Regions from separate parts of the Kribbella sp. NPDC048915 genome, predicted to be linked through region 1. Evidence: riboswitches for the same ligand, from Rfam matches in the RefSeq annotation. Region 1 holds a riboswitch; the other holds the start of a gene.
What was found. A riboswitch is a leader RNA that binds a small molecule or an ion and turns the genes downstream of it on or off. The one in region 1 is predicted to bind glycine.
Positions count from the first base shown of each region.

Region 2: it holds a riboswitch for glycine, as region 1 does, so the genes downstream of both, gcvP (aminomethyl-transferring glycine dehydrogenase) here and AB0B82_RS02645 (L-serine ammonia-lyase) in region 1, are expected to answer to the same signal.

Region 1 covers NZ_JBEZFT010000003.1:65,037-70,013, reverse strand. The annotation lists gene AB0B82_RS02660 (GAF and ANTAR domain-containing protein) at 1-347, shown strand, start outside; gene AB0B82_RS02655 (GAF and ANTAR domain-containing protein) at 344-1,048, shown strand; gene AB0B82_RS02650 (hypothetical protein) at 1,101-1,388, shown strand; gene AB0B82_RS02645 (L-serine ammonia-lyase) at 1,369-2,742, opposite strand; glycine riboswitch at 2,821-2,926, opposite strand; gene AB0B82_RS02640 (DUF3817 domain-containing protein) at 2,924-3,286, opposite strand; gene AB0B82_RS02635 (alpha/beta hydrolase) at 3,387-3,659, shown strand; gene AB0B82_RS02630 (hypothetical protein) at 3,681-3,908, opposite strand; gene AB0B82_RS02625 (aminopeptidase P family protein) at 4,097-4,977, opposite strand, start outside.
Region 2 covers NZ_JBEZFT010000005.1:102,743-107,719, forward strand. The annotation lists gene gcvP (aminomethyl-transferring glycine dehydrogenase) at 1-1,604, opposite strand, end outside; glycine riboswitch at 1,679-1,768, opposite strand; gene AB0B82_RS04715 (MerR family transcriptional regulator) at 1,829-2,398, opposite strand; gene AB0B82_RS04720 (bifunctional nuclease family protein) at 2,673-3,167, opposite strand; gene AB0B82_RS04725 (MerR family transcriptional regulator) at 3,202-3,897, opposite strand; gene AB0B82_RS04730 (FHA domain-containing protein) at 3,884-4,426, opposite strand; gene gcvH (glycine cleavage system protein GcvH) at 4,557-4,940, opposite strand.

The sequences.
Region 1 (4,977 bases):
GTACGACGTTGTTGCGGGTGCCGGCCGGATACTTCGATGACGCCGACGGCGCGGACTGGGCGGAACGAGCGGTCATCCACCAGGCGACCGGCATGGTGGTCGTCCAGCTGCGAGTCAGCCCGGAGGATGCCGCCGCGTTGCTCCGCGCCCACGCGTTCGCGCACAACAGGAGGCTCAGTCAAGTCGCCCAGGGGGTCGTGGACCGTAGGCTGCGGTTCGCCGACCCCGACACCTCGGTCCGGCCCGATACCGGCCCCGACGGTGACAGGCGCAGTGACAGCGACAGTGGCACCGACAGTGGCACCGACAGTGGCACCGACACCGATGGGGGAAGTCACACCTCATGAACGCAGCGGATGCTTCCCAAGCCTTCGTCAACGCCGCCGCGGCCATGGTCGGCCCGTCCGACGTGGTCGGCACCCTGACCGGGCTCCTCGACGACTGCGGCTCGCTCACCGGAGCGTCCGCCCTCGGTGTCCTGGTCCGCGACCCGAACGGTGGGCTCGAACTGCTCGCCGCGACATCCCATGCCACCGCCGAACTCGAGCTCTACCAGATCCAGCGCGACTCCGGCCCCTGCATCGAGACCGTCGACACCGGACATCCGATCCACGTCACCGGCCGGGCCGAGATCGAAGAGCGCTGGGGTGACGTCGGGCGCGCCATCACCGCGGCCGGGTACGTCCAGGTGAACACCCGGCCGTTGCACTGGCACAGCGAAGTGATCGGCGCGATGAACGCCTTCCACCGCGCCGACGAGCCGCTCGACGCCGATGCGCTGAGGCTGTCGCAGGCGTTCGCGGACATGGCCACCACGGCGATCGTCCAGGCTGGCGACCTCGCCCCTGCCGACGTCGCCGCCCGAATCGCGAAGGCTCTGCAGAGCAGGATCGTGATCGAGCAGGCCAAAGGCGCGCTGGCCGAGGAGTACGGCATCGACATGGCCGAGGCCTACCAACGGCTCGTCCGGGTCTCCCGCGACCACACCGACGAGACCCTGACCGAGACCGCCGCCCGGATCCTCCGCGAGGCGCAGGTCAGCAGCTGACAACGCGCCGAGCCGCCCGGCGCGCGGCGCCCTCGTCTGTCAGCCTGCTCTCATGACGCTCGTCCTGCTGCAGGCCGACGGACGGTGGCGGCTTGCGATGGATCTGGCGACGTTCGGTGTCGGTGCTCCGGACATGCAGCGCCTCGTTGCCGGCAGTCAGGCCGAGGTCGTCCTGGCGCGCGGCGAGCACGACCTGATGAACTCCGACGCCCAGTTGCGCGCCCTGCACGACCAGGCGGTCACGCTGCCCGGCCTCGGCCACAACGCACAGGTCGAGGACCCGGCCGCAGTTCGCCGCGCTGCTCGAGGCTCGGTGAGCGTCAGCACTCGATCACGTTGACGGCGAGGCCGCCGCGGGACGTCTCCTTGTACTTGATCTTCATGTCGGCGCCGGTCTCGCGCATGGTCTTGATGACCTTGTCGAGCGTGACGACGTGCACGCCGTCGCCGTGCATCGCCATCCGGGCCGCGTTGATCGCCTTCACCGACGCCATCGCGTTCCGCTCGATGCACGGGATCTGCACCAGGCCGCCGACCGGGTCGCAGGTCAGGCCGAGGTTGTGCTCCATCGCGATTTCGGCCGCGTTTTCCACCTGCTCCGGCGTACCGCCGAGGACCTCGCACAATCCGGCGGCAGCCATCGAGCACGCGGACCCGACCTCGCCCTGGCAGCCGACCTCGGCGCCGGAGATCGACGCGTTCTCCTTGTACAGCACGCCGATCGCACCGGCCGCCAGCAGGAACCGGACCGCGCCGTCCTCGGTCGATCCGGGGACGAAGCGCCGGTAGTAATGCAGTACGGCGGGGATGATGCCCGCGGCACCGTTCGTCGGCGCGGTGACGATCCGCCCGCCGGACGCGTTCTGCTCGTTGACGGCGAGCGCGAACAGGTTCACCCAGTCCATCACCTTGAGCGGATCGACCGACCACGGGTCCTGGCTGAGCTTCTGGTGCAGGGCATGCGCCCGGCGCGGCACCTTCAGTCCGCCGGGCAGGATGCCTTCGGTCTCGCAGCCCTCGCGGACGCAGTCCTGCATCACCTGCCAGATGTGCAGCAGGCCGGCGCGGACCTCGTCCTCGGTACGCCAGGCCAGCTCGTTCGCGAGCATCACCTCGCTGATCGACAGTTGCGACTCGCGGCACCGGTCGAGCAGCTCGGCGCCGGTCGTGAACGGGTACTTCAGCGGTGTCGTGTCCGGCACGATCCGGTCCCCCGCCGCGGCCTCCTCGTCGACCACGAACCCGCCGCCGACCGAGTAGTACGTGCGCTCCCGCAGTACCGTGCCGGCCGCGTCGCGGGCGACGAAGATCATCCCGTTCGGGTGGTACGGGAGCGCCTTGCGGCGGTGCATGAGCAGATCGGTGTTCTCGTCGAACGCGATCTCGTGCCGGCCGGCCAGCTGGATCCGGCCGCGCTCGCGGATCGTCTCGACGCGGGCGTCGACGGCGTGCGTGACGACGGTCTCGGGGTCCTCGCCCTCGAGGCCGAGCAGGACGGCCTTGTTGCTGCCGTGCCCGTGCCCGGTCGCGCCGAGCGAGCCGAACAGCTGGGCCTCGACCCGCGCCGTCGCGGCCAGCAGGCCGTCGGCGGCGAGCCCGAGCGCGAAGGTCCGGGCCGCCCGCATCGGTCCCACCGTGTGGGAGCTCGACGGGCCGATCCCGATACTGAACAGATCGAAGACGCTGATCGCCATCGTGTGGAGGTTCCTTCCGGTCGACGTTGACCGTTGGTGTCCTCCCCGCTCTGTCGGGCGGACGCCCTCCAGAGGTGCCTCGCCCGTGCGGTGAAGGTGCCTGAGAGATTCTTGGGGAGAGTTGCTCCTACGGCGCCCGGTTCCGGCGGTTACGCCGTAGCCGGGACTCTCCCGCACGGGTTCATGCGGCGGTGTTTGCTGATGTTGTGGACGGTACGGCGGCCTCCCGGCTCGCGTCAATCCGGCCGTCCACGCGGCCGGTACGGACCGCCCAGATCTCGAAGAACCAGGTGCACAGCGGCGGGACACTGGCCGCCAGCGCCGCCAGCGTGACCGGCCAGGACCAGCGCAGCGGGCCGCGGACGGCGAGCACGGTGATCCCGTACGCGACGAAGATCCCGCCGTGGATCGGCCCGAAGATGTGCACGCCGACCTCGTTCCCGGTCAGTGCGTACTTGAACAGCATCCCGATCAGCAGTCCGGTCCACGAGATCGCCTCGGCGATCGCCACCACCCGGAACACCGCCGCATGTTTGGTAGTCATCAACGGCCGACCCTAACAACATCCCCCAGCCGGGGTCCGGGGTGCCGTGGGGGCGGTTCCCCGATGCGGCGCAGCAAACGATTACCGAAGGATCGGCGGTATGACGCTTCTTCGACGCACTCCACGCTCCGCGGCTGCCGTCTTCACCGGCGCCGTACTGCTCGGCGTCGCCGACCCGGCCACCGGCTACACCTGGGCCCGCAGCGTGGAGCGGCAGCTCGGACGGTACGGCGTACTGCTCACGTACCAAGGCTGGGGACACGGGAGCTACGGGAAGAGCCCGTGCATGCAGCGCACGATCGACAACTACCTGATTGCGCGTGACGTAGCGAGGCGCGGCAGCAACTGCCCCGCCGTACCGCCGGCAGCCTAGTACGTCGGACCGGCTCGTGGATCAGACCGGGACGCCGGTCACTTCGAGGACGCGGTCCAGGTGGTCGCCGCGGACCAGGCGGTTCCGCATCAGCCGGAGCTCGGCGCAGGCGCTCTCCAGGGCCTGCGCCTGGGTCCGGCAGTTGTCGACGTACCAGAACGGGTCGTCCGGCTGCGGATCGTCGGCGTCGTCGATGTCGGCGTACCAGTGCTGGCGGCCGCAGTTCACTACTCGCACTCGCAGGTTCATGATGACTACTCCCCGTGCCCAGAATCCTGGGTCCCCCTCGGCCCCAGTTCAGGGCCGACCCGGCCGGCGCATGGTCGAGGCCCCCCACTCCCACGCGCCCGGCCGAGCTCGGCCCTCCCCCGACTACTACATCGCGCCGGGCCGGAGAACGTTACTGTTCGTGACCGGTAATTTTGATTACCTGGATTTCAGCGGGCCTCGAGGTGCGATCGGGTCCACTGCTCGAGACCGTCGGTGGTGATCGGCAGGTCCTCGGTGAGGATCTCCAGCCGGTCGGAGTGGACCACCACGTTGTCCTCGATCCGGATGCCGATCCCGCGCAACTCAGGCGGGACGGTCTCGTCGTGCGGGTGGAAGTAGAGCCCCGGCTCGACCGCGAGCGCCATCCCGGCCTCGATGGTGCCGGCGAAGTACGCCTCCGGGCGCGACGCGTCGCAGTCGTGCACGTCGAGACCGATGTAGTGACCGGTCCCGCAGACGATGTACCGGCGGTGCTGCTGCCCGTCGGGCCCGAGCAGCTCGTCGAGCGAGACGTCCAGCAGACCCCAGTCGCGCAGCCCTTCGGCCAGGACCCGCAGCGCCTCGTACTGGAAGGCGCGGTACGGCGCTCCGACCCGGACCGCGTCGAGGGACGCCAGCTGCGCCTTGTGCACCAGGTCGTGCACCTGGCGCTGCGCCGCCGTGTACTCACCGGTGGCCGGGAAGGTCCGGGTGACGTCCGCGGTGTAGAGCGTGCGGGTCTCCACGCCGGCGTCCAGCAGGATCACGTCACCCTCGTTGACCGGGCCGTCGTTGCGGACCCAGTGCAGCACCGGCGCGTGCTTGCCGGCCGCAACGATCGACGCGTAGCCGACACCGTTGCCCGCCGTCCGTGCGCGCCGGTCGAAGGTGCCCTGCAGCCAGCGTTCGCCGCCACCGCGGATCGCCTCGGGCAGCTCCCGCGCCACGTCGCCGAATGCGAGCACGCTCGCCGCGACCGCTTCCCGCAGCTGGTCGAGCTCCCAGTCGTCCTTGATCCGGCGCAGCTCGGCGATGGTCTGCCGCAGCGCGTTGCCGTCGGTGGGCGACG
Region 2 (4,977 bases), on a different contig from region 1:
TGACCGATCAGCTTCACGTACCCGGCCGCGTCCTCGACCGGCGCGAACGGGTGCAGGTCGGCGAACTCCGGCCAGGTGACCGGCTCCATCTCGGTGGTCGCGTTCAGCTTCATCGTGCACGAGCCGAGCGGGATCATCCCGCGGTCCAGCGCGTAGTCCTTGTCGGACAGCTTGCGCAGGTACCGCAGCATCTTGGTCTCGGACCGGTGCGTGTTGAAGACCGGGTGCGTCAGGTACTCCGTCATGCGCGGAACCGCGATCGCCGCGGCCTCGAGCGTGTCGTCGTACTGCACGCCGAAGGACTGGCAGACCCGGGTCAACGTGGCGACGTCGGTCTTCTCGTCGCAGGAGATGCCGACCTGGTCAGCGTCGACGAGCCGCAGCCAGATCCCGTTCTGCCGGGCGGCGTCGACCACGTCCGCGGCCCGGCCCGGAACCCGGGCGAGCACGGTGTCGAAGAACTCGTCGTGCACGACCTCGACCCCGCCCGCACGCAGCGACGCGGCGAGCTTGCCGGCATACGCGTGCACCCGCTCCGCGATCGCGCGCAGTCCGTCGGGCCCGTGGTAGACGGCGTACATCGACGCGACGACCGCGAGCAGGACCTGCGCCGTACAGATGTTCGACGTCGCCTTCTCGCGCCGGATGTGCTGCTCCCGCGTCTGCAGCGCCAGCCGGTACGCCGGGGCGCCGTCGGCGTCGACCGAGACGCCGACAAGGCGACCGGGCAACGACCGCTCGAGACCGGAGCGTACGGACATGAACCCGGCGTGCGGACCGCCGTAGAACAGCGGTACGCCGAAGCGCTGCGACGAGCCGATCACAATGTCGGCGCCGGCCTCGCCCGGAGCCTCGAGCACGGTCAGCGCGAGCAGGTCGGAGGCCACCGCGACCAGGGTGTCGCGGTCGTGCGCCGCCGCGATCAGCGGCTTCAGGTCGCGAACGACACCGCTCGAGCCCGGGTACTGCACCAGGAACCCGAAGAAATCGCCCTCGGGCAGACCGCCGGTCGTGTCGGCGACGACAACCTCGATCCCGAGTGCCTCCGCGCGGGTGCGCACCACGGCGATGGTCTGCGCGAAGCAGTCGGCGTCGACGAGGAAGCGGTCGGACTTGCTCTTCTTGTTCGAGCGGTGTGCCAGCGTCATCGCCTCGGCCGCTGCGGTCCCCTCGTCCAGCAGCGACGCGTTCGCGGTCGGCAACCCGGTCAGGTCGGACACCACGGTCTGGAAGTTCAGCAGCGCCTCGAGCCGGCCCTGGGAGATCTCCGGCTGGTACGGCGTGTACGCGGTGTACCACGCCGGGTTCTCGACCAGGCGGCGGACGATCACCGACGGCGTGAACGTGCCGTAGTACCCCTGGCCGATCATCGACGTAGCGACGGTGTTGCGCGCCGCGAGCTGACGCAGCTCGGTGAGCGCGTCCACCTCGGACGCCGGCTCGGGCAGCCGCAGCGCCTCGGCGGAGCGGATGGACGCGGGGACCGCGGCATCCACGAGCGCGTCGACGTCGTCGTACCCGAGGACTTGCACCATCCGGGCGACCTCGTCGGGTCGCGGTCCGATGTGGCGGTCCGCAAAGATCGCAGAGAGTTCGGTTGTCATCAAGAGGCTCCGTTGCTGGCTGTGCTGCCGGTGGCCTCCCCCTCTGTCACGCACCCTGCACGCTTCAGAGTCGCCTGCGACACTCGGTCCCTGGGCCTGAGAGGTTCCGGGGAGGAATTGCCCCTTCGGCGCCCGATGACACGGGTCTCTCCCGAGTGCTGTGAACGGCTGTCACGAGGCTACCAGCAACGAAGCCGGAGCTGTGCCTGCAGGTGCCCGGCAGGTCAGCCGGTCATCCGGGCGCGGCGACGGGCGGCGAGCTCGTCGTTCGCGTGCGGGTCGGCGTCCTCGTCGTCGTGACCGTCGGCGCGCTCGGTCGGCAGCTCGGACAGCGAACCCTCGACCTCACGCCAGACACCGCCGAGCGCGATGCCGAAAACGCCCTGGCCGCCGGCCAGCAGATCGATGACCTCGTCCGGCGAGGTGCACATGTACACCGAGGCGCCGTCGCTCATCAGCGTGATCTGGGTCAGGTCGTCGAACCCGCGCTTGCTCAGGTGCGCGATCGCGGTCCGGATCTGCTGCAGCGAGATCCCGGCGTCGAGCAGCCGCTTGATCACCTTCAGCAACAGAACGTCACGGAACCCGTACAACCGCTGGGTGCCGGAGCCGGTCGCGGGACGCACCGACGGTGAGACCAGGCCGGTGCGGGCCCAGTAGTCGAGCTGGCGGTAGGTGATCCCGGCGGCAGCGCACGCCGTCGGCCCCCGGAAACCGACGTCCTCCGGCATCGGCCGCAGGTCGTCGTCGAACAGCAGACCCTGGACGCCGGCAGTGGCGGTAGCGGCTGCCACAGCCTCTGCGTGCGCGTCGGACGTCGACTGCGCCGTCAGATCCGTGTCCCCGGTGCGTGTCACGCCTGAGCCTCCCTGGATACCGACTGGAACGATACCGACCGAAACGAGTCATCTGCGTGGAGTGACAGCACCCCACGACTCCTTCACGGTAAGCCGCCGCCCGAGGCGGGTCAACGACAACCGCACCGAGCCGCGAGCGTGTCGCGACCGCCGTACGAATCGTTACCTAGCCGCACTTGTGCCGGCCACCCGACGCGGCGCGCCGGGAAGGTCAGCTCTTGTCGAAGTCCTCGGGAGTCACCTGGTCGAGGAACTCCCGGAACCGCTCGACCTCCTCTTCCTCCTGCACCTCGTCCGTGCTGTTCGTCTCGCTCTCCGGGACCGGGATACCGGCCTCGGCGAGGATCTCGTCGGCGCAGAACACCGGCGTACCGGTGCGCAGCGCGATCGCGATCGAGTCCGACGGGCGCGCCGAGATCTCGGTCTTGTCGTCGAACACCAGGATCGCCTCGAACACACCGTCGTTCAGGTTCACGATCCGGACCTGGCTGAGGGTGTGCCCGAGCACCCGGATGGTCTCCGCGAACAGGTCGTGGGTCAGTGGCCGGGGCGGCTCCATGCCCTGCTGGGCGAACGCGATCGCACTCGCCTCGGCAGCGCCGATCCAGATCGGCAGATACCGCTCCCCGCCGACCTCCTTGAGCAGCACGATCGGCTGACTCGAGGGCATCTCCACCCGGACTCCGACCACGTCGACTTCGCGCACGTCTTCAGCCTACTCCGCGCGGAAGGTGGAGCGGTTACGGGCGCGGCAGCCTGGACCGCACCAGCGCGGTGTGCAGCCGGACGGTCAGCGCGGCCAGCTCGGCGGTCTGTTCGGTCCGGCGCGGGCCGGTGACCTGCTCGATCAGGCCGACCTCGCGATCCGCCGCGGTCCGGAAGGCACGCAGGTGCCGCGGCTCGATGCCGTACGACGCCAGCTCGGCGGCGACCTGGGCGATCACGATCGCATCGCCCGAATAATGCTTGCCAGTGGCCACGACCAGACCGTGCCCCTCCAACTCGTCGAGCAGCTCGGGCGACACGTCCGCCGCCGTACGGAGTTCCTCGCGGGTCAGCCGCAGCTCGGTGGCGGCGGCGCCGAAGTCCTCAGCGACCGGCTGCCCGGGGGTTTGCGGCGTACTCGGCGCGACCGGCGGGCCCGCGGCGGAGGGCCGCAGGCCACGGTCGATCGCGTCGAGGTGTTCCTTGATCACCTTCAACGGCAGGTACCGGTCGCGCTGGGCCGCCAGCACGTACCGCAGCCGCTCGACATCGGCGGCGCTGAACTTGCGGTAACCGGACGGCGTCCGGGCCGGCGAGACCAGGCCCTCGGCCTCCAGGAACCGGATCTTGGAGATCGTGACATCGGCGAACTCGTCCTGCAGCAGCTTCAGCACCTCGCCGATGCCGCGGCCGCCCGCCGGTGCGTCGGCGCTGGGGTCAGGCTTGGCCACTGGCGTAGTACACCAGCCGGTACTTGCCGATCTGGACCTCGTCGCCGTTGGTCAGCTGCACCTCGTCGATCCGGTCCCGGTTCACGTACGTACCGTTCAGGCTACCGACGTCGCGGACCTTGACGCCGTGCGCGTCGCGGCGGAACTCCGCGTGCCGGCGCGACACGGTCACGTCGTCCAGGAAAATGTCGCTGTCCGGGTGCCGGCCGGCGGTCACCACGTCCACGTCGAGCAGGAACCGGCTGCCCGCGTTCGGCCCGCGCTGGACGATCAGCAGGGCGGATCCGGCCGGCAGCGCGCCGACCGCCGCGGCGTCGTCGGCCGACAGCGGCTCACCGGTCTGCTCCGGCTCCGGCTCGGCCCCGATCGGGGTGAGCATCGCGGTGTCGGTGACACCGGGCGTCGGTGGCGTCTGAGGGGTCGCCGGGGCTGCCGCCGGGCGGTCCGCGCCAGGCAGCATCGCTCCGCACTGCGAGCAGAACCGGCTGCCCTCGGAGTTCTCGTGCCCGCACTGGTTGCAGAACGGCATACTGTGATCCTCCCGCTCGCCGGCGGTCCGGCGACGTCTCGATAGACCCCGTGTTGACAGTGTTGACAGTGTGGCCAAGGGCCTCAACCCTCGACCAGCGGTTGAGGCCGGTAACGCTATCAGCCGGCGGTCAGCCCTGGTCGAGCTGGGCCTGGTACGCCTCGGCGTCCATCAGCGCGGACACCTCGTCGGCGTCCTCCACGTCGATGTCGAGCAACCAGCCCTCGCCGTACGGGTCGCTGTTGACCAGGTCGGGCTGGTCGGCGAGCGCCTCGTTGACGGCGGTCACGGTGCCGTTCACCGGGGCGAACAGGTCGCTCACGCTCTTGGTCGACTCCAGCTCGCCGCAGGCGTCGCCGGCCCGGACCGTACTGCCGACCTCGGGGAGCTGCACGTACACGATGTCACCGAGCTGGTCCTGCGCGAAGTCGGTGATACCGACCCGCACCGGGCCGTCCTCGCCGGCCTTCACCCACTCGTGCTCGGCCGTGTACTTCAGGTCTTCGGGGTACACCTTCGTTCCTCTTTCGCTCAAGGACAGCTCTACGGGG